Regions from separate parts of the Bacillus sp. ISL-39 genome, predicted to be linked through region 3. Evidence: predicted binding sites of a transcription regulator. Region 3 holds the regulator's gene; each other region holds the start of a gene.

Region 1 (11,135 bases), on a different contig from region 3:
AAGGAGTCGCCACAGAGATCATCGTCACATAAAGTAAAGTAATGTTCACATAAAGCAGTTATCTCTCAAATTATCGTCACATTAAATACGACCCTAAAACACCTGAATCATATATTCCAGTTCAAGTAGACATGATGAGCATTTCCCCTGCCCACAATAACTTGTTCTATTTTTAGGACAAAGGATTAAAATAGTTATAGATATGGTTGTACGTAAAGGGGGAGAAGCTATGGCGAGAAAGATGGGTTTTTACGGTGTGGTCGCCTATGTGCTCTATGGTTTCGCAGTGTACTGGTATTTATTTTACTTTGCAGATACGAATCTACCATTTGAGTTCGAAGGTTCGAGGGCTGACCCGGCAACATTCTTGAATGGACGAGAATTAATGCTGAGTGAGGAATACTCAAAAATCAGGAATTTATTGTTCTTTCTGTCCACACCCTTCGAGTGGCTGTTTTACTTTTTGATTCTCCTGCTGGGGCTTTCTAAAGCTTTCAAGAAATGGGGAGAAGAGACGGCGAAGAATAGGTATGGCCAGACAGCGATCTATTTAATATGGCTTTCGTTCTTTGCTTATATCGCGACCTTCCCTTTAAGTTATATCAGTTATACGCTGTCTAAGACCTATAATATATCGACGCAAACATTCGCCTCCTGGATGAAGGATGAACTTATCGATTTCTGGGTCAATTATGCGATGATGTTTGTGATTGTGATTGTCCTGTACTGGCTGATGAACAAGTTTAAAAGGTACTGGTGGCTGTTTGCATGGATGCTTTCCGTTCCGTTCACCTTGTTCATCATGTTCCTGCAGCCTGTTGTGATCGACCCGCTGTACAATGATTTTTCCCCGCTGAAAAATAAAGAGCTGGAGACAAAAATCCTTGATATTGCGGAGCAGGCTAATATTCCAGCTGATCATGTATTCGAAGTGGATATGGCTGAAAAGACAAATGCACTGAATGCGTATGTGACAGGAATTGGATCTAATTCAAGGATTGTTCTCTGGGATACGACATTAAACAGGCTGAACGATGACCAAATTTTGTTCATCATGGCACATGAAATGGCTCATTATGTGGAGAAGCATTTATATATCGGGATTGCCGGATACCTGGTACTCTCATTGTTCGGCCTGTACTTTGTTTCAAGACTGATGAACTGGGCGATCAAGCGTTGGGGAAAGGAATTCAAGCTAGAGCATCCCGGGGACTTGAGATCATTTCCGCTGTTTCTGATGTTCCTCTCGATGATCATGTTTGCCGCAAGCCCGGTTTCCAATCTTGTCTCCCGTTATCAGGAAACAAGAGCTGACCGGTATGCGATCGAAATGACGGACAACACAGATGCAGCGATTTCTGCCTTCCAGGAACTGACGAAGGCGGGGCTCAGCCAGGTAAATCCTCCATGGCTGGTGAAAATCTTCCGTTACGGACATCCGACAATGCTGGAACGGATTTCCCGACTCGAGGATTATGAAGTGGAAAAGAGGAATGAGCAGGAAGATGAAAATTAACCAAGAAAGCCCTCGAATAAAGAGGGCTTTCTTTTTTGGTGGGCTCAGCCTGATTAAAATTCAACAAAGCAATCAGCCTTATTCCGAAATAATAAAATATCCCCTATATAGGGGATATCACTCATCTAAGTGCCGAATTGTTTGTTGAGATCCTTCAATTCTTCCGTCAATGTTAAAAACATGATTTTGTCTCTTTCATCGATTGCTTTATCAATTTTCGACATCAATTTTTCTTTTCTGGTGTTCAGCTGAATTTCGGAAATAAGCATGTCAACATACAGGTCCAGAACAAAAGATTCCTTGGCTTTAATGCGTTTCATCACACTTGCCTTCATGGTTTCAGAATACGATTTTTCTTTCACTGACCTCACCTCTTAGACCTTTTTTATATTATATGGATTATGTAATAGATAATCAACTAAATTTTTATAATTTTTAGAAAATTTATATCAGGACCCCAATTGTGGCTAAAAATAAAACTTTTTCTATACATAAAGAAAATTTAAACACTTATGGTAAAATAGGGTATAAGGTATTTTAGGAGGTGAAGGAATGACAGGTAATATAAAGAACTTAGTAGAAGAGTACGAAATAAATCCTTTTACCATGATAATTATTCCTGAAGAATACGGCAGCAGGATTTACTCCAGGGTGATCGAGCTGGAGGAGGAGTATTTATCCCCGTTCAGACCAATAGATATTGTTAAGAAAAGCTGCAAATATTTTGGAAGCAGTTACGATGGCAGAAAAGAGGGAACGAAACAGCTTACCGGGATCACCCACAAAACCCCCATCATCATCGACCCTATAAGCTCCATTTATTTCATGCCTACAAGCTCACCTACAAAACCGGATTGCATATGGGTTTCACATGAGCATGTTTTATTCCATAAGAAGGTGGATGCCCACAGTACACAGGTTACCTTCAGGAATAAGAAATCCATGATTCTCCCGGTATCCCATCATTCATTTGAAAACCAGCTGCTGCGGACATCCCTGCTGCGCACCAAATTCATGCAGCGAATGAAAGAAACCGAACGTAAAGCGCTATATCTTCTTCATGGGCCAAAGTTTAGTGAATCGCAAGGATATCCTCATGCCAGCCTCGTCAGTGAGGTATATAAAGACTGAATAAAAGAATCCGGTTTTTTTCTGCCGGATTCTTTTTCAATTGTAATCTAAGTATTTTTGTAGTGGATAAGGTTTAGTTTTCTTAATCCAGCTCAAGCGCCTAGCCAGTTTTCATCCCTAAATGAACTTCCTCGGGTATCTTGCGATAAGCGTTAGCTTTGAGCAGCTCGAGACGCATGTCTAGCTGCGGCTCCTAACTCCTCGAGTCGCTTCGGTCCTGTAAATGAAGTCAAAGAACGACTTCACTGTCAGGCCTTCCAGCGCTTGTCGGAGTTGGGCAGTCGCCTCCGCTTTTCGAATTGTCTAGTGTCGCCGCCTAGAAAATCCGAAACTTCAACTCCGCCGGCAGGGTCGGAGTCTCCAGTTTCTCCGTTTCTGGACAGTCGGCTATACTTTTCTATTTCGGTCCTGGCAATGAAGTCAAAGAACGACTTCACTGTCAGGCCCTCCACCGCTTGTCGGGGCTGAACGAGGCGCTTGCGCTTTTTGTTCTGGTTTAAATCGCTTGAAAAGGTAGTGGACCATCAGCTCCTGGACTTTGTTGCGTATTCGGGGATTGAAATAGTTATGCTGTTCTTCGTAGCCTTTGTAGATGAAGAGGAACATGGTGAAGGCGTCATCCCGCTTTACTTCTTCAACCTTAAGGTTATTCTTTTTGAGGTAGCTTTTTACGACGAAGAGTTCTTTCTGGACTGCTTTCATTGTTTCTTCAATTAGTTCCAAATAAGGCTTCTTTAATTTGAATGGACTATTTTCAACGACAGAAAGATCCCGGTTGAGCACGACCAATACCATCGGCAAATAGATAGCCTGCTCCATAATATCACGGTCTTTCTCAGGAATCCTTGTCATTTTACACTGTCCCTTCTGTATGGATTAGAACATTTGTTCGTAATTATCGTACTGGATTTTGAAGAGGATTTCAAGAGGGTAAAAAAAATTTACCCATCACTATCATCTTCTCCAAAACAAAAGGAAACTTGCAGAGTTGGGGAAGTGAGACACTTAAGGACCTTTTTTCGAAAATAAAGCAGGAGATTTATTTCTGTTATCGAAATAATAAAGAGAATAATTTAACTTTGGAAGGATGGCTGCCGAGATGGAAAAGAGATTTATTAAAGTAGAGGATTTATTTGAATTAAAGTCCGTTACTGATCCTCAGTTTTCACCTGAGGGAAAGAAGTGTGTGTTTGTACAGACAGAGATGCTGGAGAGTAAAAATGATTATGCCTCTAATTTATACATAATTGATATTGAAGAAGGCGGAGAGCCGATGCAATGGACTTACGGTGAATATCGCAACCATTCCCCGAGGTGGTCACCGGATGGAACGAAGCTGGCTTTTGTATCTAACCGCAGCGGCAAGAATCAGATATTCGTTCTGGATTCTGCAGGCGGGGAGGCGAAGCAGGCAACAGATTTCAGGAATGGTGCCAATGGACCAGTCTGGTCTCCGGATGGCGATCGAATCGCCTGTTCCGTATCCCTGAAGCCTGACGAGGATTTGCTTGAAAAAGCAGAAGAAAAGAAGGATGACAAGAAGCTGGAACCGTTCGTAGCTGAGGAAATGAAATACAAATCAGATGCAGCTGGTTTCTGGGACGGAAAATACAAGCAGACAGTCATCGTCAATCTTGCAGATGGCAAGGCGGAGCTTGTGGCAAAGGGTGAAGTGGACTATCATCTGCAATGCTGGTCTCCTGATGGCAAAAGCCTTGTATTGTCGGCAGATGAGTCACCTGAACGCGATTTCTCTTTCAAAAGTGATTTATGGCTGATGGACATTGAGACAGGTAATAAAACGAAACTGACAAATGGCAAGGGCTACTTCGGGAATGCTTCCTTTTCTCCTGATGGAAAATATCTTGGCTATACGGGGCATGAAAGAGCGTTTGAAAATGCAACACTAACCCAGCTGTGGGTTCAGGATCTCGAGACTGGTAACATCCAATGCGTCACAGAAAACATGGATATCCTTGTGGGGGACGCTGTTGCCGCAGACTTCCACCAGGGAGCGCACAGCCCGGGGGTGATCTGGGGCGAAGATGGCAAGAGCTTTTATTTCCTTGCTAGCGACCAGGGAAACACTGTTTTGTATTTTGCGAACCTTGATGGCGAAGTGTATCCGGCACTTCTTGACCAGCAGCATGTTTATGGGTACACTCTTGACCGCAGAAACCAGAGAATCATTGCAGCCATCAGCAATCCGGTGCTGCCGGGAGAATTGTTCCAGCTTGAAGTAACCACTGGTGAGATGACAAAGCTTACGTCCGTAAATGAAAAGGTCCTGCAGGAGGTCACTTTATCGAAACCAGAGCAAATTACTTTCGAAGCCAGTGATGGCACCACGCTGCACGGCTGGATCATGAGGCCGGCTGGGTATGAAGAAGGAAAGAAATATCCGCTGATTCTTGAAGTCCACGGGGGACCGCACGCTATGTATGCGAACTCATACTTCAATGAATTCCAGGTCCTGGCGGCTGAAGGCTACGGAATCCTCTATATCAATCCACGCGGCAGCCATGGCTACGGGCAGCAATTCGTCAATGCTGTGCGCGGGGATTATGGCGGCGGAGACTACCAGGATGTGATGGATGCTGTTGATTATGCGCTGAAAAATTACGATTTCATTGACAAAGATCGATTGGGAGTGACAGGCGGGAGTTATGGCGGGTTCATGACAAACTGGATTGTCGGACATACGGACAGATTCAAGGCAGCCGTCACTCAGCGTTCGATTTCAAACTGGATCAGCTTTTATGGCGTCAGTGACATCGGATACTATTTTACAGAGTGGCAGATTCAAGCTGATCTCAGCGATTTGGAAACATTGTGGAAGCATTCACCTATCGCCTATGTGGATAAAATCAATACACCATTATTGATTCTTCACAGTGAAAAGGACTATCGCTGTCCAATTGAACAGGCAGAGCAGCTTTTCATCGCCTTGAAAAGACAAGGGAAGGCAACGAAGTTCATCCGCTTCCCTGAATCTAACCATGAGCTTTCCAGAAGCGGAAAGCCTAATCTGCGCCTGAGCAGGCTAGCAGCTATTGTTGATTGGTTTAACAGCTATCTGTAAAATCAATAGAATCGAACATTTACCCGCGGCAACTATTCCTGCCGCGGGTTAATTTTTGAAAAATTCTCCAGAGAAGTTTAATGTTATAGGTAAAGAAGGAAAATAGTAATAAAATATATTTCGTCCGGCTGTTGCTGCCTAATCAGTGTTTCTAATCAAACCAAAACGGTCATGAATCAAAACACTGAGTAAGCAACAAGTTAACAAAAGGGACTTAATAAAGAAGAATATCTATAAATCGGAAGGGTTTTTTAAATGAGATCTGATAGGCACCAACACAAGAAAAGAAAAAAGAGAGTCAGATGGTCGGGCATTTTTCTGCTTTTATTCATCCTGGTCGGAGCCACGGCGCTATATTCTTATATGCAGTACCGATCCGGTGTGAATGATTCAGAAAAGGCAGCGGAAGAAAACAAACAGGAGTATCATTTCAATGGTGAGAGCGACCGCAATGGCCTGACGAATATCCTGCTGATTGGGAGTGACGCAAGAGGGAATGAAACTTCGCGTGCAGATACAATAATGATCGCCAGCTATAATCCAGATACAGAATCTTACAAATTGACCTCAATCATGAGGGATACGTATGTGGAAATCCCAGGGCACGGAAAAAATAAAATCAACTCAGCTTTTGCGCTTGGCGGGCCGGAATTATTACGGAAGACAATAAAGGAGAACTTTGATGTGAGCCTTCAATATTATTCAATCGTCGATTTTGAGGGCTTTGTCCGTCTGGTTGATGAAGCATTCCCCGAAGGTGTTGAAGTCAATGTTGAAAAGAGAATGTCTGAGGGAATTGGTGTCACACTCGAACCAGGTGTACAAAGACTGGATGGTAAGCATCTGCTTGGATATGTCCGGTTCCGCCAGGATGCAGTCGGTGATTTTGGCCGTGTTGAACGCCAGCAAAATGTCATAAAGGAAGTAGGCAAGCAGTTCGCCAGCATCCAGACATTGCCGAAACTCCCTAAATTGGTGGGAGTCCTGACTCCGTTTGTCAATACCAATATGGATACAGGCGATATCATATTTATGGGAAAAGGATTGATCTCCAAGGATAATCGGAATATCGAAACAATGAGGATACCGGTTGAAGGATCGTTCGAGAACCAGAGGGTGAGCGGTGCAGGCGCAGTACTGGTGATCAATTTTGAAGAGAACAGAACTGCGCTTCAGGAGTTTTTAACTAAATAGTTGCCTTACTAAAATTCCCCGAGCAAGAATTAGAGGTGTACAATTATTTATAAGAGGTAAATAGGATAAGGTAATCAGGACTCTGTTGAAACTTCAGGATTCTGATTACCGAGTTGTTAGGACAAGGAGATTTCAATGGATGTTGAATTGATGAAAGAATGGTTTACAAATGAAAACATTATGGATTTGCTCAATCAATATCGCTCATTTGGGCCGATTCCGGGAATCCTTCTGCCAATGCTTGAGGCGTTTTTACCTTTCCTGCCATTGTTCTTATTTGTCATGGCGAATGCGAACGCGTTTGGGCTGTGGCTTGGGTTTCTTTTTTCCTGGACTGGAGCAGTTCTCGGAGCTTTGCTCGTATTCTTGATTTTTCGTAGATACGGCCAGGGACGAATACTTAGGTTCTTGCAGCGCCATCCTAAAGTCCAAAAGGGGATGAATTGGATAGAACGCCACGGTTTTGGTCCGATTTTCCTGATGCTGTGCTTCCCTTTTACTCCATCTGCCCTCGTCAATATTGTGGCAGGGCTTTCGAAAATCAGCATGGCTCAGTATATGCTTGCAGTAATAACTGGGAAAATGGTGATGATATTTACGATCAGTTTCGTAGGATATGATATTCGTTCATTGATCACCAATCCTGCGCGGACTGCCATCGTTCTGGCTGTCATCGCCATTCTCTGGTATATTGGCAAAAGAATTGAAGTAAAGATGAATATGAGTGTTGGAAAAGACGATAATGACTGATAGCAGGAACAGGATAACAGGTGGTGAAGGTAGTCGATGATACAAATCATGAAAAGGGAAGGGCTTGAGTGGATCAAGGCTTTTGCTCTCGGCATGATCATATTTGTCTTTATCAGGATTTTCTTTTTTTCCAATTATGTAGTTGAAGGGGAATCCATGCTTCCGACTCTGGAGGATGGGAATAAAGTCGTTGTTAATAAGCTGGGATATGAGACGGAAGATCTTGAAAGGTTTGACGTGATCGTATTCCATGCGAATGAGGAAGAGGATTTTGTAAAGCGGGTCATCGGCCTGCCGGGAGAAAAAGTAGAATACCGCGAGGACATGTTGTTCATCAATGGCAAAAAAGTGAATGAACCTTTTTTGAAGCAGTACCGCGAACAATCCCCAGGAGGCTACTTGACGGGCGATTTTACCATTGAGGACTTGACCGGGGTTGAAAGAGTGCCTGAAGGAAAGTTGTTTGTCCTCGGCGATAACCGACTTGGAAGCTGGGACAGCAGGCAGTTTGGCTTCATTTCGGAGGATCAGGTCGTTGGCAAGGTTAATCTTAGATATTGGCCGCTTGAGGAAATGGATGTATCGTTCTGACAATACATATAGAGAAGTGGAAAGACTCGTCAATTTTCGAGTCTTTTTTTATTTCGTCCATGTTAGACTGAAAACATTATCATGAAAACAGGGCGGAGATTATATGCAGGGAACATTGCCATTGATCAAAACAAAATTGATTGTTCCTGGCTTACAGGAACAATGGATAAGACGGGCAAAATTATCGAGAAAAATGAAAGCGATTTCCGAGAAACCGCTGACCATCATCCAGGCTGGCGCCGGTTATGGCAAGAGCACGGCTTTGGCATTGCATGTCAAAGATCAACAACAGTCATGCTGCTGGTATACAATCACTTCTTCAGATGATGATATTCTTCCGTTTCTTTCCTATTTGACAGCCTCGATTCAAACCTTGTTCCCGGAGTTTGGCCATGAGTTAATACCATATATGAAAAAAATGGACCGTTATATAAGGGAAGAGGAACTAGGCATGCTCTCTTCGCTTTTCATCAATGAGATCCTTCAGATACCCGAACAGATCATTGTCATCCTTGATGACTACCACGCGATTGAACATTCTTACCATATCAATGTCTGGATGGAAAAACTGCTGGAGCATATGCCGGGCCATCTCCATCTTGTGATTTCGACCAGGACAAAGCCTGGCTGGAAAGTACTTGCTAAGTTTAGGGCTAAAAATGAATTGAATGAGATTTCGAAGGCGGATTTGATTTTCGGCAAAGAAGAAATTGAGCTGCTCCTTTCTGATTATTATCAGATGGCTATTAGTGACGAACAGATTGACCAGCTGTATCACATTACAGAAGGCTGGGTCATCGCGATTGGAATGATTGCTCAGCAGCTGCCGCATCTTCATAGCCTTGAAGAGCTGCTGGCAGAGCCTGCAAAGTCGCTTGAAGATCTTTTTCAATACCTGGTATATGAAGTGTTTTCGAAACAGCCCCCAATGATCCAGCAGTTTCTTGAACAGACAAGCATCTTCGAAGAAATAAGCGGCGATGTATGTGACCACATCCTCGGTATGAACGGTTCCATCCAGATGCTGCAGCAGCTGACTGCGAAAAACCTGTTTATTCAAGAGATTGGCGGCAGCCAGTTCAGGTATCACGCCCTTTTCCGGGAATTCCTCGAGAACAGGCTGATCACAAGCCAGCCTGAACAATACAGAGTTTTAATGATGAACAGTGCCTATTATTTTGAAAAAAAAGGACAGTGGGAAGAGGCATTATACTGCTATGAGAAAGTTGGCCAATATCAGGCAGCTGCGGCGATTATGGATGAACAGGGGATGGAGCTTCTCGAAATGGGCAAGCTCGAGAATCTGCAGGAGCGGCTGGCAAGAATCCCGCTGGAAGATAAAAGCCGCTATTGGTCACTTTTATTTCTTGAAGGCGAAGTGTACCGTTACCGCTCATTGTACAAGCAAGCGGAAGCATGTTATGAACAGGCGATCCAGACAGCTGACAGAATGGGAAATGCGGAATGGAAAAGCAAAGCGCTTGAAGGCAAAGCGAAAATTTATCTTGATACAATCCAGCCGCTTAAGGCTGAACGCATTTTAGCACAGGCTATTGAGCTTCGGGAAGCGGCGATGCTTGATGCTGCTGCAGAGGAAACGGGAAGGCTCTATCGCCTTCTTGCTGAAAACCTGATCAATTCCGGACAGGCTTTGAAGGCAGAAAAATGGATAGAACGGGCAAGGTCGATGGGAGTGCATATTGAGGATGGAAACCTTGAAGCCCGGCTAACTTTAAGGACCGGCCGATTTGAAGAAACGAGAAGGATTTTAAGTGATGCTAAAGCAATTGGCCATCTGGATGAAAAGCAGCATTTGCCTCAATCACATAGGGAAACAGATTTGCTGCTGGCGTTGATTGAAGCTTTTACAGGCAATGGCATGCAGGCAAAAACCTTGTCTCAATCAGGGATACAATATGGGATTGATATCCAGGCTCCATTTGTGGAGGCTTGTGGATGGATCAGGATGGGGCATGCAGTCCAGCTGATTGAACAATATGATCTGGCTTTGGCAGAAAAATGCTATGAAACGGCACTTGATATCATGGGACGTCTGAGCATCGAAAGAGGGAAGGCCGAACCGCTGATGGGCCTGTGTATCCTCTATGGATCAAGGCGTGAATATGAAAGGGCAGCTGAGGCTGGAAGAAAGGCGCTGCTCGAAACAGAACAGGTGAAGGATGTTTGGTTATCAGCCCTCATTACCTTATGCATGGCCATTGCGTCCATCTACAACGACAGGCACAAAGAGGCATTCGAGAACCTTCGCAAAGCAGAGGGACTGATCAGTCAGTGCGGCGATGAATATGGCAGGATGCTGCTTGCGTTTTGGAATTCCTATTATTATTTTTTGTTGAATGAAGATGAGGAATTCAAATCAGCATTTTCAAGCTTCTTAAAATTGATGAAGACAGGAGGATATGAATTCTTCCTGAAAAAGCGGACGACATTTGGGCCGCGGGACTTGCAAGTTTTCGCACCGATGCTAATTCAAGCGGTAAAGCATTCCATAATGCCTGGATATGCAGAGAAGCTGCTGGAGGATTTGAAAATTCCGCGCTTGAGTGCCCATCCTGGCTACACATTAAGAGTCCAAACGCTTGGTCAATTCAGGCTCTGGCTTGGAGACAGGGAAGTGGAGGACAGGGATTGGCAGAGGGGAAAAGCGAAAGAGCTTTTCCAGCTATTCTTGACGAAGAGGAGCCAGTTCCTGATGAAGGAGGACATTTTCCAGATTCTATGGCCAGTCCATGAGGAAAAAAGTGCAGACAGGGATTTTAAGGTCGCTCTGAATGCCTTGAATAATGTACTGGAGCCTGCCCGCAAAGCGAGATCCACCCCTTTTTTCATTATCAGGGAGGGAACAGGGTA
Region 2 (11,135 bases), on a different contig from region 3:
ATAACAACTCAAGTGGGGAAGGCATATAGATTTAGTATGGAGTTTCTAGTCTATATCCGGTTTTACGACGGCAATGAGCATAAATAACTAAACAAAAGCAGAAAAGGATGTTTTCAATGCCAGCAATAATAGGTCCTGTGCAAATATTGAATGTAGGCGGCGGGACGGTGCAGTTTGGCGACACGCTGTTCATCTCGCCAAAAAGCAATTCAAAAACAGTCGCTGGGCAGGGTGGATTCAATACTGGAGGATTTATCGTCACATATAATGGATTAAGCGCCAGCAATGTCCTTGATGCCAACTTGATTGACCAGCCGACTGTGGGAAATAACTAGTGTTTATTTCTTTTTCGCGCATTAGATTTTGAAATTTTCGGCAGCCTTGTAGAAGGCTGCTTTTTTATCCATTTCAAAAATTTCCCCAATTCAGGATGGGAGCGAAGACGCTCAATTGTGTTCAAATCCGCTGCAAGCTCATCATTCGTGAACAGAGCATGAATCTGTTTATGGCAAGGGATGCACAGATCGGCAGTTGGCATGAAAGTGCCTCCCAGTTCTTTAGGAACCAGATGGTGAATGGTCACCTCAACATCCTGCCTGCCGCATAATTCGCATGTGCCGGACTTCTTTTTCTTTGCCACTCGGGTGATCCCACCTATCAGAATGAATTTTGGCATAAAGTGCTTTCTTTGAAAAAAAAGTTTCTTTACTCTTAAAATCTTTTTACCTTGGTAGGTGCACCATTACACACGGGTTTTTACGGTTTTGGATCCAATATATATTGGTTCATCTTTTCTGAGTAACCTATAGGCTCTTTTCTATCGGACACTTTTCTCTTTCTTCGCCTTACGTTTGTCCAATACAGCCCTCTATCGGACACTTTTCAAAGCCAAACCCAAAAAAACCGGCAGGGTTATTATTCACAACCCGCCGGTTTTTAACAATCCTTTATAGTTGATCCAGTTCCAGCAGATGACCGCCGTCGAAGAAATATAAGTACTTCTCCTCAACCGGCTGCTTCCACACCTGTTCGATTGCTTTGCCATACAAGCTGATTTGGATTCGATAACGTTCCTCGAGAATCGGCTTTGCCTGCTCAAAACCGCCTTTGTAGCGGTCGTGAATGCCATCCGTTTTAAAATCAAGCAGGACTGTCCCTTTTTCATCCTGGAATATGCAGTCGACTACCCCTTGGATAAAGATCGGCTCGTTTTCTCCCTGCCAATCTGGATATACTTCTTTTGACGGCAATGACAGATAAAATGGAACTTCACGGCTGACTTTTTCAGCAGTAACCAGTCGCTTGCCGATATCAGTTTCAAAAAAGGCAAGTATCCATTTTTTATCCACAGCATCCCGTTGCTCAGGGAAAAGCAGCTCCTTCTCTACCATCCTGTCCAGCTGCAGTTCCAGAGAGGCTTCCGTTACAGGGTAGTTCAGATCGATATGCTGCATGACCATATGCATCGCGGTTCCGCGTTCTGCAGGTGTAAGTTTCTTCTCCTGCATGAATCTCGGCCTATTGAGGATTGGTTTTGAAAACCTCCGGACAATCTGTGTTCCGCTCTCTTCATCCCTGGTTTCGTGATTGCGCTTCAGCTCAGTAACTGACTGCTTGGAACGGTGGTTTGCTGCTTCCTTGAAATGATAGTTCCAAGAAAGCTGACTTTTCACTGTCTCTGCCAGTCCTGATTCCTTGTTTACAGGTTTTCCTGCTGCTACAAGGTCCATAAAGCTTTCTTGCTCTTCGGTTTTTTCCTCACCATATGAAGCGATTGCCTCTGCTTTAATGCTTTCGATTTTCCAGCGGGAAGGATGGAATGTAATCTCCTCACCCAATTCTGGATGAAGGGTTTCCTCACCTTCCCTGATATCAACACAATCTCGATGGCGGATCACTGCAGGTCCAATCCAATCGATATAGCCTGAAGCTGACGCTCTTAAATATTCATCCAGCAGCCACTCCGGATGGCTTGCCTCGTCCTGCCATTTGCTGATCGTTTTTTCGGCATCCTTGACCGAGCCGATCAAGTAGAGCTTTTCCTTTGCCCGTGTCAAGGCAACATATAATACCCGCATTTCCTCTGCCAGCATCTCCATCTTTTTCTTGCGCTTGAAGGCTAACTGCGGCAGAGATGGGAGGGATATCCGCTTTTCAGGATTGATATATTTTGCTGCGAAGCCAAACTCTTTGTCGAGCATGTAGAATTTCTTCAGGTCCATCGTATTGAAATTCCGAGCAAGCCCGGCAACGAAGACGACCGGGAACTCTAGACCCTTGCTGCTGTGGATCGTCATGATCCGGACGACATCTTCCTGCTCTCCAAGTGCTCTAGCAGCCCCAAGGTCATCGCCGCGTTCCCTCATCCGCTCAATAAAGCGCAAAAAGCGGAACAGGCCGCGGAAACTTGTGGCTTCATATTGTCTTGCGCGATCATATAGTGCACGCAGGTTTGCCTGGCGCTGCTTGCCTCCTGGCATCCCGCCGGCAAAATCGAAGAAACGGGTTTCCCTGTACAATTGCCAGATCAAATCCGAAACAGAACCCTGCCTTGCCGAAGTTCTCCATCTCTTTAAGCTTTCGAAAAATCGACTTGTCTTCTCGTGCAAACCTTCATTTTCCGGTACTGGCTTTTGCAGGCAGAATGCTGTCAATGCCTCATAGAAGGAACCTCGTTTCTGGCTGACCCTGATGATGGCAAGCTCTTCTTCATCCAGCCCGACAATCGGGGACCTCAGGACAGCCGCCAGCGGAATATCCTGGTAAGGATTGTCGATCACTTTCAACAAAGAAAGCATGATTGCGACCTCAGTTGCCTGGAAATACCCAGTAGACAAATTCGCATAAATCGGGATTCCCTGCTGTTTGAACTCCTCCATGATTTGCGGCGCCCAGGTCATCGAGCGGAGGAGAATGACGATATCACGGTAGTTGACCGGCTTTGATGTCTTTGTCTTTGGATTGTATACGCCCCGGCGCTCTTCTACCATTTCCTTAATATGCTTGGCCATCAGCCTTGCTTCGAGCTGGGATTGTTCCATGTCGTCTGCGTCGAATTCACCTGCTGCCGTTTCATTATCTTCGCCAGACTCTGTTTCTGCAGATTCACCCTCACTTTTATCAATCAAGAGCAGCTCCACTGGGAACTCGTCATCCTCAGGATATGGCGCACCTTTTTTCAGCTCGGCATTTTCATCATAATGAATCTCGCCAACCTTGATCCCCATGATTTGCTTGAATAAATAATTCGTTCCGTCAAGCACCTCTCTGCGGCTCCGGAAGTTTTTGGCCAAATCTATTTTCAACCCTGTTCCTTCTCCGCTGGATGTGAATCTGTTGTACTTTCCAAGGAACAGATTAGGCTCAGCAAGACGGAATTTGTAGATGGATTGCTTAACATCGCCAACCATGAACAGATTGCCTGATTCTTCCCCTTCAGCTGTCACAAGCTGGAGAATCGCTTCCTGCACCATGTTTGTATCCTGGTATTCGTCCACAAGGACTTCTTTGAATTTAACTCTATATGCGAGAGCTGCTTCAGAAGGTTTAGCTCCTACTACCTCCGCTTCCGATTCAGCTGACAGGATATCCAGTGTATAATGCTCAAGATCCGAGAAATCGACGAGGCCGCGCTCCTGCTTCACTTCTCCAAACCTGCTCGAGAATTCTTTTACAAGATCAATCAGGACAGCGACCAGCGGCTTCATTTCCTGCATATCCTTCAGGAAGCTTTCGGGCTTGCGCGAAAAGAGTTCCCCTCGCAAATCCTGGACGATTTTCTTTGCCCGGTCCCTAAGCTTGGCTGCCTTGTCTACAAGATCCTTGTCGAAATCATCACCGCGGCATGTTTTTGCCCTGCCAAAATTGGCTAGCTGGATCGCCTCATAAAGCTCTGCCCATGATCTGTCCTTTGCAGCAAGCAAGGTATCAATCACATGCAGGTCTTCTGTAAAATTAACAGCCCTTGGCGCAGGCCCTCCAGGCATTCTGGCGATCTCCATCCCTTTTTCCAGAAGCTGTTTCGCTCCCTGGAGCTGAAGCTCAATATCCGCAACGAGCACCTTCATGAAAGGAAGATCCTCCATCGCTGCACTGCCTGCTGCGTCGTACATGGAAACGATTGAATCAAGATATGCATCAGGCGAAGGATTGGATCTGGCGAAATCAAACAGGTCGGCAATGATATCCTTCAATCCTTCATCGCTGCGGTCATTCGTGAACGCATCTACCAGGTTGAAAAAAGGCTGGTTGTCTGACTTTCCGTATTCTTCCTCGAACAGATCCTCCATCACTTCGTCCCTAAGCAGCTGACCTTCTGTTTCATCTGCAATCCTGAAACCAGGGTCGACATCAATCATGTAATAATATTTTCTGATCACTTCAAGACAGAAGGAGTGAAGTGTTGAAATCGACGCTCTGTTCAGCAGGCTAAGCTGCTTTTTCAAATGAGTCGATGCCGGATTGCTGTCGATCGCTTTTTCCAGTGCTTCTCCTATCCTGTGGCGCATTTCAGCCGCGGATGCATTCGTGAATGTCACGACGAGCAGTTCATCGACATTAATCGAATCGGTTTCCGAAGTTATTTTCTTGATGATCCGCTCAACAAGCACAGCAGTTTTGCCCGAACCTGCTGCCGCTGCGACTAGGATGTCCTGCCCCGAGGCCATGATTGCCTTCCACTGATCTTCCGTCCAGGTTGCCCCTTCCGGTATAGGCGGTATATTCATTTTAGCCAAGATCCTCTTCCTCCTCCCCGATTGATGCAAGAATATCCAGTTTCCTGATTTCTTCTAATCGATCATTTACTCCTGGCAATCCATCGTTTGCCTTCATATTTTGATCCTGCCGGAGCGACTCCAACAAGTCTTCCTTTTTAATGACTGGAAGTTTCCTGAAATCATTCGATTCCACTCCCAGGTCAAACTGGCAGACTGGCTTGAAAGAACAGAATGTACATGGTGCCCTGTCCTTTAGCTTATACGGGGCCACATCGACGATTCCGCTGACAATCCTGTTTCCGGTCTCTACATACTTATGGCGGACGAATTGCCGCAAATGGTCAAAGTCTTCCTTGCTGGCCACTTTCGAGCTTTTCAACAGGCTTCCATCCTTTTTAAAACCTGCGGAAATAATCTGGGAACTCCCTGTCTCCAGTCCCTTGTCCATCAGTCTGATGACATTCTCATCACTGAGCAGCAATCCATTCATTTTGAAGCGTTTAAGGATTTCCTCTTCAATTTCATCAAGAGTCAGCATTTTGGGTGCGTTGACAATAGGGTTATGGACATGGAAATACAGGACTCCAGCCGGGTCAGCAGTCTTGCCGACCAACAATGGCGAATGAGTGATGATGATGTCCAGATAGGTAAGCATTTGAAGGGCCACACCATAATATACCTCTGTCAAATTGACATCCTTCACGCTGGATTTATAGTCGACGACCCTCAGGTACACTCCCTGGTCATCCTCTGCTTTATCGACGCGGTCAATCCGGCCCATCAGTTCCATCCTGGTGCCATTTTTAAGCGAAAAAGCAAGCGGAGGCAGTTTTCCCTGTCGGCCGAAGCCTAGCTCCAGGCCTACTGGTGAAAATCCGCTCACCTTTGCATGCTCACTTAATACGAGCGACGCGCGGCTAATGATATTCTGAAGCTTCTGTCTGATATAATGATGCCTGTTCGAGCTCAGCAGGATCTCATTCTGCAATTTAGGAGCCAGCTTTTGGACAGCATCCCTTGCAAGCTCTTCAGCCTGGGCTCTTGTAAGCTGGGCCCAGCTGAGGTTTTGCTGCATGACGGTCTCGGCAATCTCCTTAAGCGCAGCGTGGAAAAGATCCCCAATATCAGGCGCTTCAAGGCGGAAAATCTGGCGGTCACGCAGCTTCAGGCCATGCTGGACAAAATGCGAGAATGGACAGCTGTTGAACAGTTCCATCCTTGAAACACTCGCCTGGATTTCGTCACCATAAAGCTCCTTCGTGAGTGATTCGGACAACTGTTTTGTCCTGTTTTCGTAAAATAAGCTTGAAAGAACCTTGCGTGCTGTATCTGACCATTGATGATTCTTTATATAGTAATCATACACATCCCACCAAAAATCATAGACAGGATAATTACGCTTATTCAATTGAAGCTGGGAAGTCAGATAAGACAAGGCTACATTTTCACCAGCAGCGTATTCTAATTGCTCCTCTTCCGGCAATTCCGAGGGATCCGGCAGATAGAAATGCGTTTGATGTTCAGGGAATAGGTCAGAGATCCTCTTGATGAATGAGGATGGCATCAAAGCCTTCCCTTCTTCATTGGCGATTGGATAACTGATATACAGTTGTTCTGACGGCGTAACGAATGCTTTATAAGCGATGAAGTTTTCGTCCAGAAGCTTCGTACGGCTGCCCGGAGCTAGCTTTAATCCTTTTGACTGCAAAAGCTCCCGGTCATCATCTGCAAAAATTCCTTCCTCCGTCATCTTCGCCGGCAGGACCCCTTCGTTGACGCCGATGACGAATGCGACTTTAACATCGGCAAGCCGCGTCTTTTCAATGTCGGCAATCAGTATCTGGTCAATTGCCGGTGGAATCAGCGAGAATCTGAGTGATTCAAAACCAGCGTCAAGAATCGAAACGAACTGTTTTGGCGCAACCGTCGTGTCACCTAGCATCTCGACGAACTGGTCAAGAAGGTTGACCACTGCGTTCCAGGCTTGCTCATGCTCCCTCGCATCTACCAGCCTTCCTTCTCCCTCTGCCGACATTCTCCAGGCTTCAAGCTTCGCCGGGATATCAAGCTCTTCCATAAATAGATAGACTGCTTCCGAAAGCTTCCTTCCAGTGTCAGCACGCTTCAGGCGGCGAGCCATCCTCAGCAGCGGAGAAGTAATAAGCAGCCTCAGGTCATTCAGTTCTTGCTCTGTCTGTTTTTCTAAATCTGTCTGGGCCAAACCGTCATACTCCAGGCCGCGGATCCTCCGGTATTTCCAGCGTTCTTTTTTTGTCCATTTATCTCCCTGGATGCCATATGCAAGAACATAATTCTCCAGTACATCCATCTGTTCGCGCATCTTGTTCAGATTCACGCCATCAGGGAACAGCAGGTCCGTTTTTACAGCCCGGAAAATCGGCTCATAGCGCCAGCTCCCCAAAACTGTTTCAAGGCTGGAACGGACTAGCTCAATCAATGGGTGATGGAGCATATTCCGCTTCTGGTCGATAAAGTAAGGCAGTCCATAATCGTCAAATATCGTTTCAAGCACTTCACGGTATTCGCTGCCTCTCATCAGTACGGCAATATCGCGGTAACGGTAACCATTATCCCTTGCCAGACCTAGGATCTTTCGGGCTACCCCTTCAAGTTCCGCCCTTCTGTTGGCTGCCTGGGCAATATGGATTGCGGCCCCCCCGTTGTATCTGACGGCAGGCCTGGAATCGAACTCTCTTTCTAGATGCTTTAAGGATTCATCATGCCAGCGCCTCTGTTCCGTCAGCACAATCTCTTCTTCAAGCTCGTAGCCTTTTGCTTTTATCATGTCATACAGAGTTGAACAGGTTTCTCCTGTTATCCTGAATAAATGCAGTTCGTCAGGCTGACCATCTTTGAATCCCTTGTCGACTGGCAGCGCGATGGTCACTCTTTTACAAGTGTTCATCAGCTGGTCAATGATCATCAATTCAAGGGGCGTGAAACTGTAAAAACCATCAATGTATACTTCTGCATTTTTCAAATATTGCGAGGCCGGGATTTTCTCGGCCAGCAGTTTAAAGTAATCCTCTGAATCTATATATTTGCCGAATAATTCGTCTTCAAATTGTCGGTATACCAGCTCAAGATCATGGATTTTATCCTTCAGCGCTTTATTGCCTGCTGAGCTTTCCTCCATTTTTCCGGCGAGCTCATCCGGATTGATTGCATAGCGTTTGAACTCGATCAGCATTTGTTCCATCTGCTGGACAAACCCATTCTTATCCGCTGCCTTTTGGAAGATTTTCAGCTCGTCCTTTTTGTCCTCAATAATTTTGCGGATCATCATGCTGATCCCGACGCTGTCCAAATGCTGGCGAGTGTATCCCCCTGTTTCCTGCAGGATTCTCCATGCCAGGCGCGGAAAGCTGAAAACCTGCGTCCTGATCATGCCGCCAAGTTCAGGGTCAGTGGACAATCTGTATTCGGAAAGGAATGACATTTGTTCAGGGACAAGATAAACAATCGGTTCCCCCTGCGGGTCCGAGATGAGCCTGTCCTTGATTTCCTTAATGATCATCTCGGTCTTCCCGCTCCCCGACCGCCCCAGTACTAAACGTACAGACATCTTACTACCCCTTTCTCTCTTAAAATATCTATCTCTTTTATTGATGATAAAAACTGAAAAAGGCGCTTTATTTCCATGCGCCTTTCCATACCAAACGACTGTTCTATATATCATTCATTATACCTTTTTTGCATGCCAATTTGAAAGCAAGAAGCCCGTTAATTTTTCCCAAAACAACCTGCAAAACATTCGGTGTCTGCATATGTTGTTGATGGCAGGTGATATACATGAAATCCATGTCCTTTTTTCAGAAGGCTTCCATCCTTCTGACACTCTGCGCCATTATGGTCGCAAGCAATATCTATACATTGATTCCTATTTATTCGGTTCTTGCGGATGACCTTTTAATTGCCGAATCCCACGTAGTCCTCGCAGGTGGTCTGTTTACTTTCTTTTATGCGTGCGGGCTGCTGTCATTCGGACCGGTTTCCGATTTCACAGGGAGAAGGAAAATCCTTGTATTCGGGCTACTGGCCTCTGCATTGACGACACTGGCAGTGGGATTCTCAGTCGGATCCCTCAGTTTGTGGATCGCCCGTTCTCTGCAGGGAGTCACCCTTGCTACTTTCGCTTCAGTTGCTTTCGCCTACTCCTATGATGTATTCAATTTTCGGCAGAGGACGATCCTGGTTGTGCTGATCAATACAGGATTTTTAATCGCAGGGATCTTTGGGCAGGTTGCCAGCGCCTTTCTGGCGGATGTTTTTTCCTGGAATAGCGTCTTCTTTTTCTTCTCAGCACTTTATTTCATTCTATTTGCCGCTGCTTTTTTCCTGCTGAAAGAATCACCACCTCCTGCGACAGAAAGCAAGCCTTTATGGAAAATCTTTTTGCAATTGCTAAAAGAGCCTCGCCTGATGAAATGCTATATGATTACGTTCTCGCTGCTGTTCGCAATTATCGCCTTCTATGATGCTATTGGACGTTTTTTTGACGGCCCTGCCTCAGACCTGCTGATGATCCGGCTGGTTGGATTGATCGGTGCTTCCCTCTCCCTTTTTACAGGCAGATTGATGGAGCGCTGGGGAGAGCTGCAGACTCTGATGTTTGGTTTGGCCATCGGGTCATCAAGCGCATTCCTGCTGCTTTTCTTTCATACCACCGGTGCTCTGGTTATCTTTTCTATATTTTTTGTTTCATCGATTTCACTCGTCATTCCCACCGTCATTACTTTAATCGGCTTTTATGGCAGCAGCCAGCGCGCCAAAGCATTATCGCTCTATTCTTTTATCCTGCTGACCGGAGCCAGTCTCGCCCCGCCGGTCGCAGCACTGCTGCCATTCAGCGGGGTCATGATTCTCTTATCTTCCCTCTTCTCTGTTAATATTGTGTTTTGCATATTGATTTTGAAAAGCGCAAGCGCCTTGATCAGCCCCAACAAGCGCTGGAGGGCCTGACAGTGAAGTCGTTCTTTGACTTCATTGGCAGGACCGAAGCGTCTCGAGGGGCTAGGCGCTGGAGCTGGACAATTCTCAAAGAGAAAAATATATATTTCTATTTCTATTAAAAAAGGCATTCCAGTCAGCAAACGCTGGCTGAAATGCCTTTTTTCATGTTTTAGATTGCATTTTGGAAATCCGGGGGGTAAACTTTGTCCTGACCTTCGGCTTTATTCCTTAAAATCTTGATATATTCCTGAATCATGACCACTTATTCCTTAAAATCTTGATATATTCCTGAATCATCGCTGCATATTCCTTAAATCCCGATATATTCCTAAATCAAATTTTCAGCTGATTGTTTTCTGATTTTTACCTGCCATTTCCTTCAACCGTTTTTTATCTATTTTGCCTACATGCGTCTTCGGCATCTGGCCTATGATACGAATTACTTTCGGTATTTTATAGCCGCCGAGCTTCTGCCTGCAATGCATTTTGGCTTCCTGCTCACTCAAAACGGCCCCCTCTTCCAGAACAATGAATGCAGTCACGACCTCTCCCCATTTTTCATCCGGCATTCCGACCACGGCAGCCTCGCGAATCGAAGGATGGGAACAGAGCCAGTGCTCAATCTCAAGAGGATACACATTTTCACCACCCGTGATGATCATCTCTTTTTTCCTGCCGACAATATAGTAATATCCATCCCTATCTCTCTTCGCCAGGTCGCCAGTGTAGAGCCAGCCGTCCTTTAAGGTGTCATTCGTCGCTTTTTCTTTTTTCCAGTAGTAAGAAAATGCATGGTTCCCCTTGATGGCAAGTTCACCGACCTCACCTGCTCCAACCTCTTGTCCGTCTTCATCCAGAATCCTGATACTATGAAATAGCATTGGCTTACCTACCGAGCCCCTTTTTACATCTGCCTCTGAAGGATCTATGTAAAAATTATTTGGGCCAGCCTCTGTCAGTCCATAGCCCTCCTTGAAGCTGAGGCCCTTTTGTTTGTAAGCTTCATAGATTTCGAGCGGGCACGGTGCACCCCCAGATAAAAATAACTTAATATCCGGTAATTCCGTTTCAAGGAATTGTTGCGATTTTACGAGCATATGGTGCATTGTCGGCACCAAAAGCACAATACTCGATTTATACCTGATTAAATTTTCGATTGCCTTCTCGGGGGTAAATTCGTTTGCCAGTACGACTTTACCTCCTGCCATCAGGATAGGGATTGAAAGAGCGTTCAAACCGCCTGTATGGAATAAAGGCAAATACGTTACCGTCGTATCTTCGTTCGTCAGATTCCAGCTGGCGATTGTGGAAAGGCTGTTCCAGACGATGGCCCGATGTGACAAAACCGCTCCTTTGGGCTTCCCAGTGGTTCCGCCTGTATAAATCATCGCCAGAGGATCTTCTTCCTCCACTGTGGCCTTTTCAGCATCTTGGCTAACTTTT
Region 3 (11,135 bases):
GGAATGGCTGGAACAGTATTTTGGTTTCTGGTTGCAGGATTTGTCGTTCTGTTTATTTGGGGCTTGATGAGTAAATCCAGGAAGCTTCTTATTATAAGTGGATTGGCAATTACCCTGCCGTCCCTATATTTTCTGGGCGCGGAGAATGGATTCAGGCTGTTAGCACTAGTTCCGTTGCTTCCCTTCGGATTTAGTTATTTTTTTGCGAAACAAAAGAAGAACAGCAGATAGATGGAGAGCAGGATTTCACCTGCAGATAACATTTTCTATGCGGAGGAAAATATGAAAATTCGATTAGCCAATAAAAGGGACATTGAGCAGTTAATAAAGATGAGATGGGACTTTACGCTCGAAGACTACCCAGAAATGGGGGAAGGTGTGGAGTTTAGCTCGTTTGAAAATGAATGCAGAAGGTTTCTTGGAACCGCGATAGATAGCAGCAAGTGGTTTGTTTGGGTAGCTGAGAAAAACGGGCAAATCATTTCCCATATTTATGTTGAGTTGATCCAAAAGGTTCCTCGTCCAGGCAGGGTCACACATCCGTTTGCCTATATGACAAATGTATATACTGTTCCTGAATATAGGGGAAAAGGAACTGGCAGCAAGCTGCTATCACGTGTTAATGAATGGGCCGAGGAAAAGAAGCTTGAATTCATCATTGTTTGGCCCAGCGATACTAGCAATGCGTTTTATGGGAGAAACGGCTACACACATAGTACAGAACCAATGGAACGGCATTTTTAAAGACGATTGTTCATAAGAATAACATTTATTTACATTAATGTTCAGATAATTTGAAACCTTCTATCCTGATAAACGTATTACCGTATATATTGGGAAAAGGAGGAAATGGTTATGCCTCGCTTAAGTTTCAATACAGAGAATACAACTAATATAATCCTCGTTACAGCAATTATTTTAATTATCAGCAGTTTGTTCATGCCACTAGTTTTTGTTTATTTTATACAGGATTATCTTTACCTGTCAGCCGATAAATGGTTTTATGATACTCCGCCATCGGCTTATATACTTTTCATGATTGGTATGCTATGGATCTCGGTAACCTTATTCCTGTATTTATTTCTTGATTGGAAGTTTGATTGGAAAGGCGTAAAGTGGATTTCATTTCTCTTAATGTTAGGCTGCATTCCATTTTTTATGTTCGGCGTGTCGAACTATTATTACCTTGATGACAAGGGAATGCACTTTAATGAACATACAACGTTCAATACAATCAATTCTTATTATTGGGAGGATATGATGGAAGCGAAAGAGATCTTCGTGAAGAACAATGGAGTAACAGTAGTAGACCATTTAAATTTGGTGACAAAATCTGGAGAAGTGATTGAACTGCCTTATAACAGCAAGGTTCGGAACAACAGATACAAAATCATGGAGAAACTGCAAGAAAACAATATCACCCTAACCAATAATATGGGAGATTTATATGAATGATTTCAACTTAAAAAGAAAATACGGTGACCGAGCAGACTGGCTTCGTGTGGTTCAGAGAGAATTCATTCAGGACTATTTTAATGAAGAACGCTTTAAGGGCTACGTTACCTTATTAAAGGTCATCAAAGTGACCGATCCATTAGAACTCGAATATGGGGATCAAAAGATTTGCATTGTAGATGAAGGTTATACCTGGCTGCAGCATTTCCCTGAGGGGTCACGCCATTCCGTGACAACCATGTATAATGCTGCAGGAGAGATTGTCCAATGGTATATCGATATATGTTATCGCATTGGCATTGAAAATAGCCGTCCATGGATGGATGATCTTTTTTTGGATATCATTATCCTTCCTTCCGGAGAAGTGTTTTACAAAGATGCTGATGAACTAGAGTTGGCCTTATCCTCTGGTACTATAGATGAAGAGCTATATAAAATTGCAACCTCTGAGGCTATCTCAATAGAAAAACAAATCGAAGCAAATGAATTTGAATTGCTTCATTTATCTAAGGTGCATAAAGAATTTTTGGAACGGAAAATGAGCAGTTAGTGAAATGGTGAGGAGCGAATTTGTGTTGGACCATATTGAAGTTCAGGATTTTAGACAAAGGTTTTTAAGCTTTTATAAAAAAGCAATAGAAACGGAAGTGGATTCAGAAGAAAGATGGAAACTATGGAAGGAGCATTATGGCTTTGCGGCTGTTCCTCCTGGTACGGAAGGAGAGAAGTTAGCAAGACAGCTCCTGGATAATTGTTGGGAACAGTATGAACAGCATATTGATGACATCATTTCGTGGAATCCGGATCAGGCTGCAATAAAGGATAAGTTAGGGGAAGTAAAACAAGTTTTAGGATTTAAAGATGATATTACCTTATTGCTGCTGTTCTTTGTTGGCAATTTTGAAGGGAATGCCTTCATTGCTCCTACTGAGGACGGGAACATGGCTTTATGCTTCCCAATTGAGACTCAGTCAAATAGAGATTCCGAGATTCTTATTTACCATGAATTAGCGCATGTCGTACACTTTCATAAAGCTGACATCAGTACAAATTGGGAGCGGACAATTGCATCAACGATCCTCCAGGAAGGGATAGCGATACATACAAGCAGGGTTCTTGTACCGGGAAGGAATCTTGTTGAGTATACCGGAAATGACGATCAATGGTTAACATTATGCAATGAGAAAGAATTAGAGATTCTGTCAGGGGCCATTCCTTTTCTGGAGAAGAGCGATTCCGAATCTGTTTTTCGATTTACAGCAGGCGAGGGGACATGCGGATTCCAAAACGAGGCTTATTATATAGGCTGGAAGCTGGTAGAGCATCTTTTGGAAAAAGGAATGTCATTGATTGATTTAGCAGGCTTCCATGAGCCGGCTTTACCAGGATTTGTTGCAACTCACCTAAATCAATATGTAGAGAGTAAATGGTCGGATTATGTATATCAAGATATATAGATATCGTTTAAAGCCGGGCAGGGAGCAAGAATACCTCGAGATACAAAAAGAAGCAGAGCGGATTTATTCGCATTTCATACAGAAGCAGACTTTGTTTTTGCAAAGCAGCGAAGATAGGGAAGTTTGGCAGAAAATACATATCTATCAGGATAAGAAGTGCTATACTGACACTGTTTTTTTAATAGACCAACAGCCTGAAATCCAGGTTTTGTACAAACGGTTCCTTGAAGTGATCACCTCAATTGAGGAAATGTCTGAAGAAAACTATCAGCTGATTGACTTGCAGGAAAAAACTTTGAATGCGAGAAGGTCTGGAGATTAAGATGAAACATACTATTGGATTATTTATTTTAATTTTGCTCATTACAGGCTGCAGTACTAATTTTGAACCAGAGCTCACAAGGATAGACGTGCAAAAAATTAATGAAGATGGTCTGAAAGACGGTGAAGAAAGAATCATAGCCTCAAGGGAGAAACTGCAAACTTTAGAACAGGCATTTGAACGTATCAAGTGGTCACCAAAGACGGAAGCAGAAATGGCAAGGAAAGAGGATGTAATTGCCATCTTTTTCATCCAGGAAGAGAAGAATATGCCAGAAAGATTATATCATTATCGAATCTGGTTTGAAGGTGAAACGGCCACTATTATCAGCGACAAAGAAAATGAGGGTTATGGACGGTTAACAGATAAAGAACAGGTCGAGGTTCTTGAATCTGAATTTTTGCCTGAGGGGTAGGGTTTTAGAATTCTACCAGATAGATGGGGGTTCATTCAAATATTCAAACAGGCAACAATCAATTCGAAAACAGAAATAAAAAGTGAGGGAGCAGTTCTACCCTCACTTTCTTATGCTTTCAACTAACTTACAGCATGAAAGGCAGGCGGATACTCTATTTTCCCCTGTAATCCCGTTAATGAGTCTTTCTTTAGCTCAAGAGCCATAAATACTTCCTCAGGCACAGGGAAAGGGGGAAGTATTCCAAATTGGCTTGTCGGCGAAAAGCCAAAACGAGGGTAAAAATTCGGGTGCCCAAGGACAAGTACATGTTCATATCCTAAATCCTTGCATGCTTTAATCCCTTCCTTGACCAAGTCAGAACCGATTCCGCTATTTTGGTAATTTGGTTTCACTGCCATAGGTGCAAGACCTAAAGTAGCGACAGTTCCTTCGTCGGTAACAAGGTGGATGACACTGAAAAGGATATGTCCGATAATTTCACCGTCATCCTTAACCGCTACAAGGCTCAAGTTAGAGATAAAATGTTCCGACTCTCTTATAAGTTCAACCAAAGAAGCTTCATTTTCTCCATTGTTAAAAGCCAAAACATTTAATTCCCTTATACCTGTAACATCACCGGTGTTTTCTGGGCGGATGATATAATTAGCGTTTTTCATATTCCTTATACTCCTTCCATACGAGGTTGGATGTCATGGATTCTGAATTCGTAAATTCCCTATAATAACGGCTTTCATTTTCACCAGAAATAGAGTCAATTTCTTTTAATAATGGAATGAGAAATTTCAGGTCTTTGTTTATTTGCTCTTCATTCTGTTTATAGTCGCTGCCGTTCTTTATATTAATGGCCAATTCGCGGTACTGATTTCCAAGGGAATCTAGCACGTCTCCAATCATTGATATTTTACCGTTCATCATATAATATTGTCTGCTTAATATCGTTATTTCTCCAATGTGGGCCGCTATAGTGAATTCACCTTCTTTTTCTTGCACATTTTTGATCCAGATGTTTGGGTCGCCATCACTTTCCAAGAGAGAAATAGAGCCCCGTACTGTGCGTTGAAAGTCATGCCCCAATTGACTCTCAAATTCTGCGATTCTGTTGTACTGGTAAATTGTAATGAAAATAAGTAAAGCAATGACGGCAAAATTCAGGTAGATAATTCGTCTCGCTTTCATGGGAAACGCCCCTTAACACAATTTAGGATTATTTTAACAGTGAATTCCTAATAATGGAATTAGCATTTTTACCTAAATTTAATATTTCAATTTCTTTCACTAAATGACTGGTTATCTGTTATGATAAAAGCTGGCTTTTTGCCGGAATCAATATTTTTGAGGAGAACCTGAATGAAAACTAACCTTCCATTTACCATTACCAAGAATGATACGTTCTTTGATTTATTAGGAGATTATATTGGTGATGTCTTTTATGATATATTGCCTGAAAAGGGCTATGAACTACGTGATGAACAGATTTATATGGCCTTCCAGGTGGAGCAGGCCTTTAAGAATAAAGGAATTGTTTTTGCAGAAGCGGGCGTCGGTACCGGCAAGACATTCGTCTATCTTATTTATGCCATTCTATACGCAAGATATATGGGAAAGCCGGCGATTGTCTCTTGCTCGGATGAGACACTGATTGAGCAGCTCGTGAAAGAGGGCGGCGATATCGAAAAACTTGAAAAGGCGTTAGGGTTGAAGGTCGATGTCCGATTGGCAAAAGCGAGAGAACAGTATGTGTGCGTGAAGAAGCTTGACGACCTTTCAAACACGTCGAATGAAAAAGAAATTCTGGACGTCCATGACCAGCTGCCAGATTTCATCTTTGATGAAGGGGTCTCAATGAATTCATTCACTCGTTATGGAGACCGAAAGGAATATCCATGGGTCACGAATGAAAAATGGGCTTCAATGTCCTGGGATCCACTTCAGCAATGCTCAACATGCAGCTGGCGCCATCGCTGCGGCCAAACCTTGAACCGAGATTATTATCGTCATGCGGGCGATTTGATCATTTGTTCTCATGATTTTTATATGGAGCATGTGTGGACAAAAGAATCTCGTAAACGGGAAGGGCAGATGCCATTGCTTCCAGACGCAAGTACGGTGATATTTGACGAAGGCCACTTGCTTGAGTTCGCGGCGCAAAAGGGATTAACATACCGGTTCAACTCTCAAACTTTGACCACTGTCCTGACAGGATATATGCACCAGGACGTCCGGGAAGAATCTCTTTATTTAATCGAGGATATTCTGGAGCTCCATGATACATGGTTTGACCTTTTGGTTGAAAATTCCTCGGCAATAGAAGGGTCTAATCGAAAAGAAGTACCGATGCTATCAAGTATCAGGAAAACTGCCGAAACTCTGGAGAAAAAGGTTACCGATTTAATGGACCAGCTGGTTTTTGATGCCGAAATGTTCCTGATTGACGAATACCATTTAAAAATCATGGAAGAATATCTTGAGTTTTTCGCCTATGGTCTATCGATTTTCCTTAAGAACGACGAAGGGATATTCTGGCTGGAAGAGAATGAAGTACAAACATCGCTGGTCATCATGCCTCGACTCGTTGAGGATATTTTGAAAAAAGAAGTATTTTCACAAAACATCCCATTTGTATTTTCTTCTGCTACATTGTCCCAGGGAGGAGACTTCAGCTATATAGCGAAAAGCCTGGGCATCGAAAAATATTCCTCCTTTACTGTCGCATCCCCATTTGACTATGAAGAGCAAATGGAACTGGTAGCACACACTGAGGATGATGAAATAAAGAAATGGGACAATATAGGAGAAGACCTTAGATCCAGTAATGGCAGCTCGCTTGTTCTGTTCTCGTCCCCTCAAGAGATGGAACGATTCCGGGCATGGACTGAAAATCAAGAATGGAGTTTCCCTATCTTGTTTGAGGGAGACCGTGAAATCAGTGAAACCGTGAAGGGTTTCCAGAATGACATCGCAACCGTTCTATGTTCATACAGCCTGTGGGAAGGATTGGATGTACCGGGTGAGTCATTGATTCAAGTCATCATTTCGTCATTGCCATTCCCGCCTCATGACCCAGTCTTCCAGGCGAAAAGAAAGCATGCGGATAATCCAGCTGCAGAGGTCGATATACCATATATGCTGCTCCGCTTAAGACAGGGAATGGGCCGCTTGATCAGAAGCAACCAGGATAGCGGAACAGTACATGTATGGCTTACCACTAATCAAAAAGCAGCTTACCTTGTAGAATTAAAAGGTGTGCTGCCTGTTCAAAATATTCATTGGAAATAGAAAAATCCCGAAAGGACCAACCTTTCGGGATTTTCTTTTTCAAATTAGTATCTGCAGCACTTTTTGTGGCGGCGGTCACGATCGTCATCCCGATCATCCCTGGCGCCTGCTACTAAGTCCTCGATTATACAACGGCGCACAGCACGGCAGAGATCATCAAAATCAACAGTTGCCCTGACTTTGTCTCTGTCCCGGTGAGGGAAAAACAAGCCAGCTACATCATTTTCATTACGATTGTATCCCATTAGAAACTCAACTCCTTTCCATCATGAAAGATACTTACACAATATCTTATGTGGAGAGGGACAAGTTGTCAGGGTCTCTACCTATTTTTCTTATAAATGTGCTAGTTTCATACAGATCCAGTTAAAAAGTTTAGTAGATAGATAGAAAAAAGCAAGCGGGGGCCGCTTGCTTTTTTAATGCATATGGCGATATACACCGATCACTTTACCAAGAATCGACACATTTCGAAGGATAATTGGATCCATTGTAGGATTTTCCGGCTGCAGCCTGAAGTAATCCTTTTCCTTGAAGAAGCGCTTCACTGTTGCTTCATCGTCTTCAGTCATCGCTACAACAATATCTCCATTATTAGCAGTCTTTTGCTGTTTGACAATAACATAGTCGCCATCAAGGATGCCCGCTTCAATCATACTGTCACCCATGATTTCCAGCATGAAAACCTGCTCATCATGCGGAACGAGGCGATCAGGTAGAGGGAAGTATTCTTCAACATTTTCAATGGCGGTAATTGGCATACCGGCTGTTACTTTACCGACAACAGGGACATTCACCACTTTATATTTAGGGATACGGCTATCCTCTTCTATTTCGAGAATTTCAATTGCACGCGGCTTTGTAGGATCGCGTCGGATCAAGCCTTTGCTTTCAAGTCTTGCAAGGTGTCCATGGACAGTGGAGCTGGAAGCAAGTCCGACAGCCTCACCTATTTCGCGTACGGATGGCGGATACCCTTTTTTCTTGACTTCGCCTTTTATGAACTCAAATATATCTTGTTGCCGCTTCGATAACTTTGTCATATTCACGCACCTCGTATATTTTCTTGTCCTAATTATACCATGTCTTTTTCATAGATACAAACATAAGTTCGAATTTTTGAGTTGACACAAAACAAATGTTCGACTTATAATGAGAATAGTTAACCGAACATACATTCGTCAAGGGGTGCCGATAATGAAAAAACTATGGGAAAACTATTCATATGCAATAATCCTGCTTGCTGTCAGCTTAATCTTTTCATTCGTCGCAAAAGCACAGTTAAATAATGAAGATGCGTACATAACTGTTACTATAGAAGAAGGGCAATCACTATGGGAGATTGCTGAATCATTTGCCAGTGAACATAGTCTTTCTGAAAATGAATTCGTAAGCTGGGTAGTAAAAGAAAACGGGATTATAGGGGAAACAATCCTTCCGGGCGATGAGCTGGTAATCCCTGTTGAGGCTGAAAAGATTGAACCTACACAGATTGCTGATGCGGAAAGATAGAAATGGAAATAAGGTGACAACATGAAAGCAATTATTTATTGCCGCGTAAGTACAACGAAAGAAACACAGGAAACTTCGCTGGCCAGGCAGGAAGAAGAGCTGCTGCGGCTGGCAGGCAACTATGGTTTTGAAGTAGCCAGTATTATTAAGGAGCAAGCTAGTGGTTATGATCTTGAGAGAGAAGGGATCCTGGAACTGCTGGAACTGATCAAGGATAAGAAGATTGGTGCCCTGTTGATTCAGGATGAGACGAGACTTGGAAGAGGAAATGCCAAAGTCGCGATTCTTCATTGCATCCTGAAAGAAAATGTAAAGTTATATAGTGTCTCCCACAGTGGGGAACTCCAGCTATCCGAATCAGATTCGATGGTGCTCCAAATTGTCAGTATGGTGGAAGAGTACCAGAGGAAAATCCATAATATTAAGATCAAGCGTGGGATGAAACGAGCAGTGGAGCATGGATACAAACCGCAGCGCAACCTAAAAAATCAAGGTGAAAACTCCGGCCGGGAACGGAAAGAGATGCCGGTCGAGGAAATTGTCAGACTGCGGAATAACGGTCTTACCTTTGCTGAAATCACAGCAACACTAAGAGGCTTTGGATATGACGTATCCAAAGCAACGGTAAACCGAAGATATCTTGAGTACATAGAAACAGAGGATTAAGGAAGCTCTATTCTTGTAAAATCGGAAAAATTTTAGTAAGATGACATTTGACGTAATTTTTTACAAAGGAGCTTTACAATGCTATCAAGTGATAAAATTGCTAGAATCAATGAACTGGCAAGGAAAGCAAAAACATCCAAGTTGACTGAAGAAGAAGCAAAGGAACAAACAAACCTTCGCGCGGAATATCTACAGTCTTTCCGATCTTCTATGCTTAATACACTTAAAGGTGTTACCATTGTGGATCCTGAAGGCAATGATGTTACCCCTGATAAGCTCAAGGAAGAAAAAGCGAAGAACAAGCTTCATTAAATATATGAAAAAATGGAATACATACAGCATGTATTCCATTTTTATTTGTAAATCCTTTGAATAGTTAATTATCCAACACTGTAGAGCTTAAGAATCAACAATATGAATATGCAGCTTGTATGATCCTCCTTTATTTTAAGAGGGAAAGCAAATAGATTGAAGTATTTCCGGCTGCTCAAACTATTCGAAATTCTTAAATAATGCACTCTGCTGCAATTTCTTTTTCAGCCACGAAGCAGTGTATTTACATAACAACAGCCAGTTTGTGTCAAAATAGATAACAATACGGCCATTTCTGTCTCTTTCAGGCACAATTTGTTGTATAATAATTTCTCTCGCTATAATATTAAGGATGTAGCTAGTACCTATAGAAAGGATGTATTTTATGTTTAAAGAAATTGATATGCTTTCAATTGATTCCATCCGTACCTTATCAATTGATGCAATTGAAAAGGCAAACTCCGGCCACCCAGGCATGCCGATGGGGGCAGCACCGATGGCTTACACATTGTGGACACGTTATATGAACATCAACCCAAAGAACCCAGAATGGTTTAACCGCGACCGTTTTGTATTATCTGCAGGACATGGTTCAATGTTGTTATACAGCTTGCTGCATCTTGCTGGTTATGATTTAACAATGGATGATATTAAACAGTTCCGCCAGTGGGGAAGCAAGACTCCAGGACACCCTGAGTTCGGCCACACTGCCGGTGTAGACGCAACAACCGGACCGCTTGGCCAGGGGATTGCTATGGCAGTCGGTATGGCAATGGCTGAACGTCATCTTGCTGCAGTCTATAATAAAGATAACTTTAATATCGTTGATCACTATACATATAGTATTTGCGGTGACGGCGATCTAATGGAGGGAGTATCTGCTGAAGCAGCATCACTAGCAGCTCACCTGAAGCTAGGAAGAATGATCGTTCTTTATGATTCGAATGATATTTCCCTTGATGGTGATCTTGATAAGTCATTCTCCGAAAGCGTTGAAGGCCGTTTCAAGGCATACGGATGGCAATATATCCGAGTTGAAGATGGCAACAACCTTGAAGAAATTGCAAAAGCCATCGAAGAAGCCAAGACAGATGAAGACCGTCCAACAATGATTGAGGTCAAAACAGTCATTGGATATGGATCACCTAACCTTTCCGGTAAATCAGATGTTCATGGTGCTCCCCTTGGTGCTGATGAACTGAAGCTTACTAAGGAAGCATATAAGTGGACTTTTGAAGAAGACTTCCACGTGCCAAGCGAAGTATATGATCACTTCAAACAGCAAATTGCTGATAAAGGTGAACAGACAGAGCAGGCATGGAACGAACTTTTTGCAAAATATAAGAGTGAATATCCTGAGCTAGGGGCCCAGCTTGAAACAGCAATGAAGGGTGAGTTAGTAGAAGGATGGGATAAAGACATTCCAGTATACGAAGAAGGCAAGAGCCTTGCGAGCCGTGCATCTTCTGGAGAAGCACTTAACGGCATTGCGAAAAACCTTCCTTACTTGGTCGGTGGATCGGCTGACCTAGCTGGATCAAACAAAACAATGATCAAGGGAACTGGTGACTTCTTCCCAGGTTCATTCGAAGGCCGTAACATCTGGTTTGGTGTTCGTGAGTTCGCCATGGGTGCTGCAATGAACGGTATGGCTCTACACGGTGGACTTAGGATATTTGGCGGAACATTCTTTGTGTTCTCCGACTACTTGAAGCCG

What was found. The regulator LexA, encoded in region 3, represses DNA repair genes until DNA is damaged. The targets are predictions, from matches to a motif close to CGAACATATGTTCG.
Region 1: the regulator LexA is predicted to act here: its motif matches at 3,526-3,539, upstream of J7E37_RS13360 (YhjD family protein).
Region 2: the regulator LexA is predicted to act here: its motif matches at 8,396-8,409, upstream of addB (helicase-exonuclease AddAB subunit AddB).

What each region holds. Positions count from the first base shown of each region.
Region 1 is NZ_JAGGQM010000016.1:43,224-54,358, reverse strand. Features, by position in the region: gene J7E37_RS13375 (M48 family metallopeptidase) at 230-1,516, shown strand; gene J7E37_RS13370 (IDEAL domain-containing protein) at 1,642-1,878, opposite strand; gene J7E37_RS13365 (competence protein ComK) at 2,069-2,647, shown strand; gene J7E37_RS13360 (YhjD family protein) at 3,068-3,499, opposite strand; gene J7E37_RS13355 (S9 family peptidase) at 3,747-5,729, shown strand; gene J7E37_RS13350 (LCP family protein) at 5,985-6,923, shown strand; gene J7E37_RS13345 (TVP38/TMEM64 family protein) at 7,059-7,673, shown strand; gene lepB (signal peptidase I) at 7,710-8,264, shown strand; gene J7E37_RS13335 (ATP-binding protein) at 8,368-11,135, shown strand, end outside.
Region 2 is NZ_JAGGQM010000016.1:21,372-32,506, forward strand. Features, by position in the region: gene J7E37_RS13240 (spore germination protein GerPE) at 1-29, shown strand, start outside; gene J7E37_RS13245 (spore germination protein) at 117-335, shown strand; gene J7E37_RS13250 (HNH endonuclease) at 332-640, opposite strand; gene addA (helicase-exonuclease AddAB subunit AddA) at 948-4,727, opposite strand; gene addB (helicase-exonuclease AddAB subunit AddB) at 4,729-8,304, opposite strand; gene J7E37_RS13265 (MFS transporter) at 8,532-9,701, shown strand; gene J7E37_RS13270 (class I adenylate-forming enzyme family protein) at 10,034-11,135, opposite strand, start outside.
Region 3 is NZ_JAGGQM010000002.1:293,253-304,387, reverse strand. Features, by position in the region: gene J7E37_RS03325 (hypothetical protein) at 4-231, shown strand; gene J7E37_RS03320 (GNAT family N-acetyltransferase) at 283-744, shown strand; gene J7E37_RS03315 (hypothetical protein) at 856-1,455, shown strand; gene J7E37_RS03310 (ribonuclease FAU-1 family protein) at 1,448-2,005, shown strand; gene J7E37_RS03305 (DUF2268 domain-containing putative Zn-dependent protease) at 2,028-2,912, shown strand; gene J7E37_RS03300 (hypothetical protein) at 2,893-3,234, shown strand; gene J7E37_RS03295 (hypothetical protein) at 3,236-3,649, shown strand; gene J7E37_RS03290 (GNAT family N-acetyltransferase) at 3,772-4,308, opposite strand; gene J7E37_RS03285 (hypothetical protein) at 4,295-4,828, opposite strand; gene J7E37_RS03280 (ATP-dependent DNA helicase) at 5,000-6,928, shown strand; gene J7E37_RS03275 (hypothetical protein) at 6,973-7,173, opposite strand; gene lexA (transcriptional repressor LexA) at 7,348-7,971, opposite strand; gene yneA (cell division suppressor protein YneA) at 8,126-8,440, shown strand; gene J7E37_RS03260 (YneB family resolvase-like protein) at 8,462-9,106, shown strand; gene J7E37_RS03255 (DUF896 domain-containing protein) at 9,185-9,418, shown strand; gene tkt (transketolase) at 9,804-11,135, shown strand, end outside.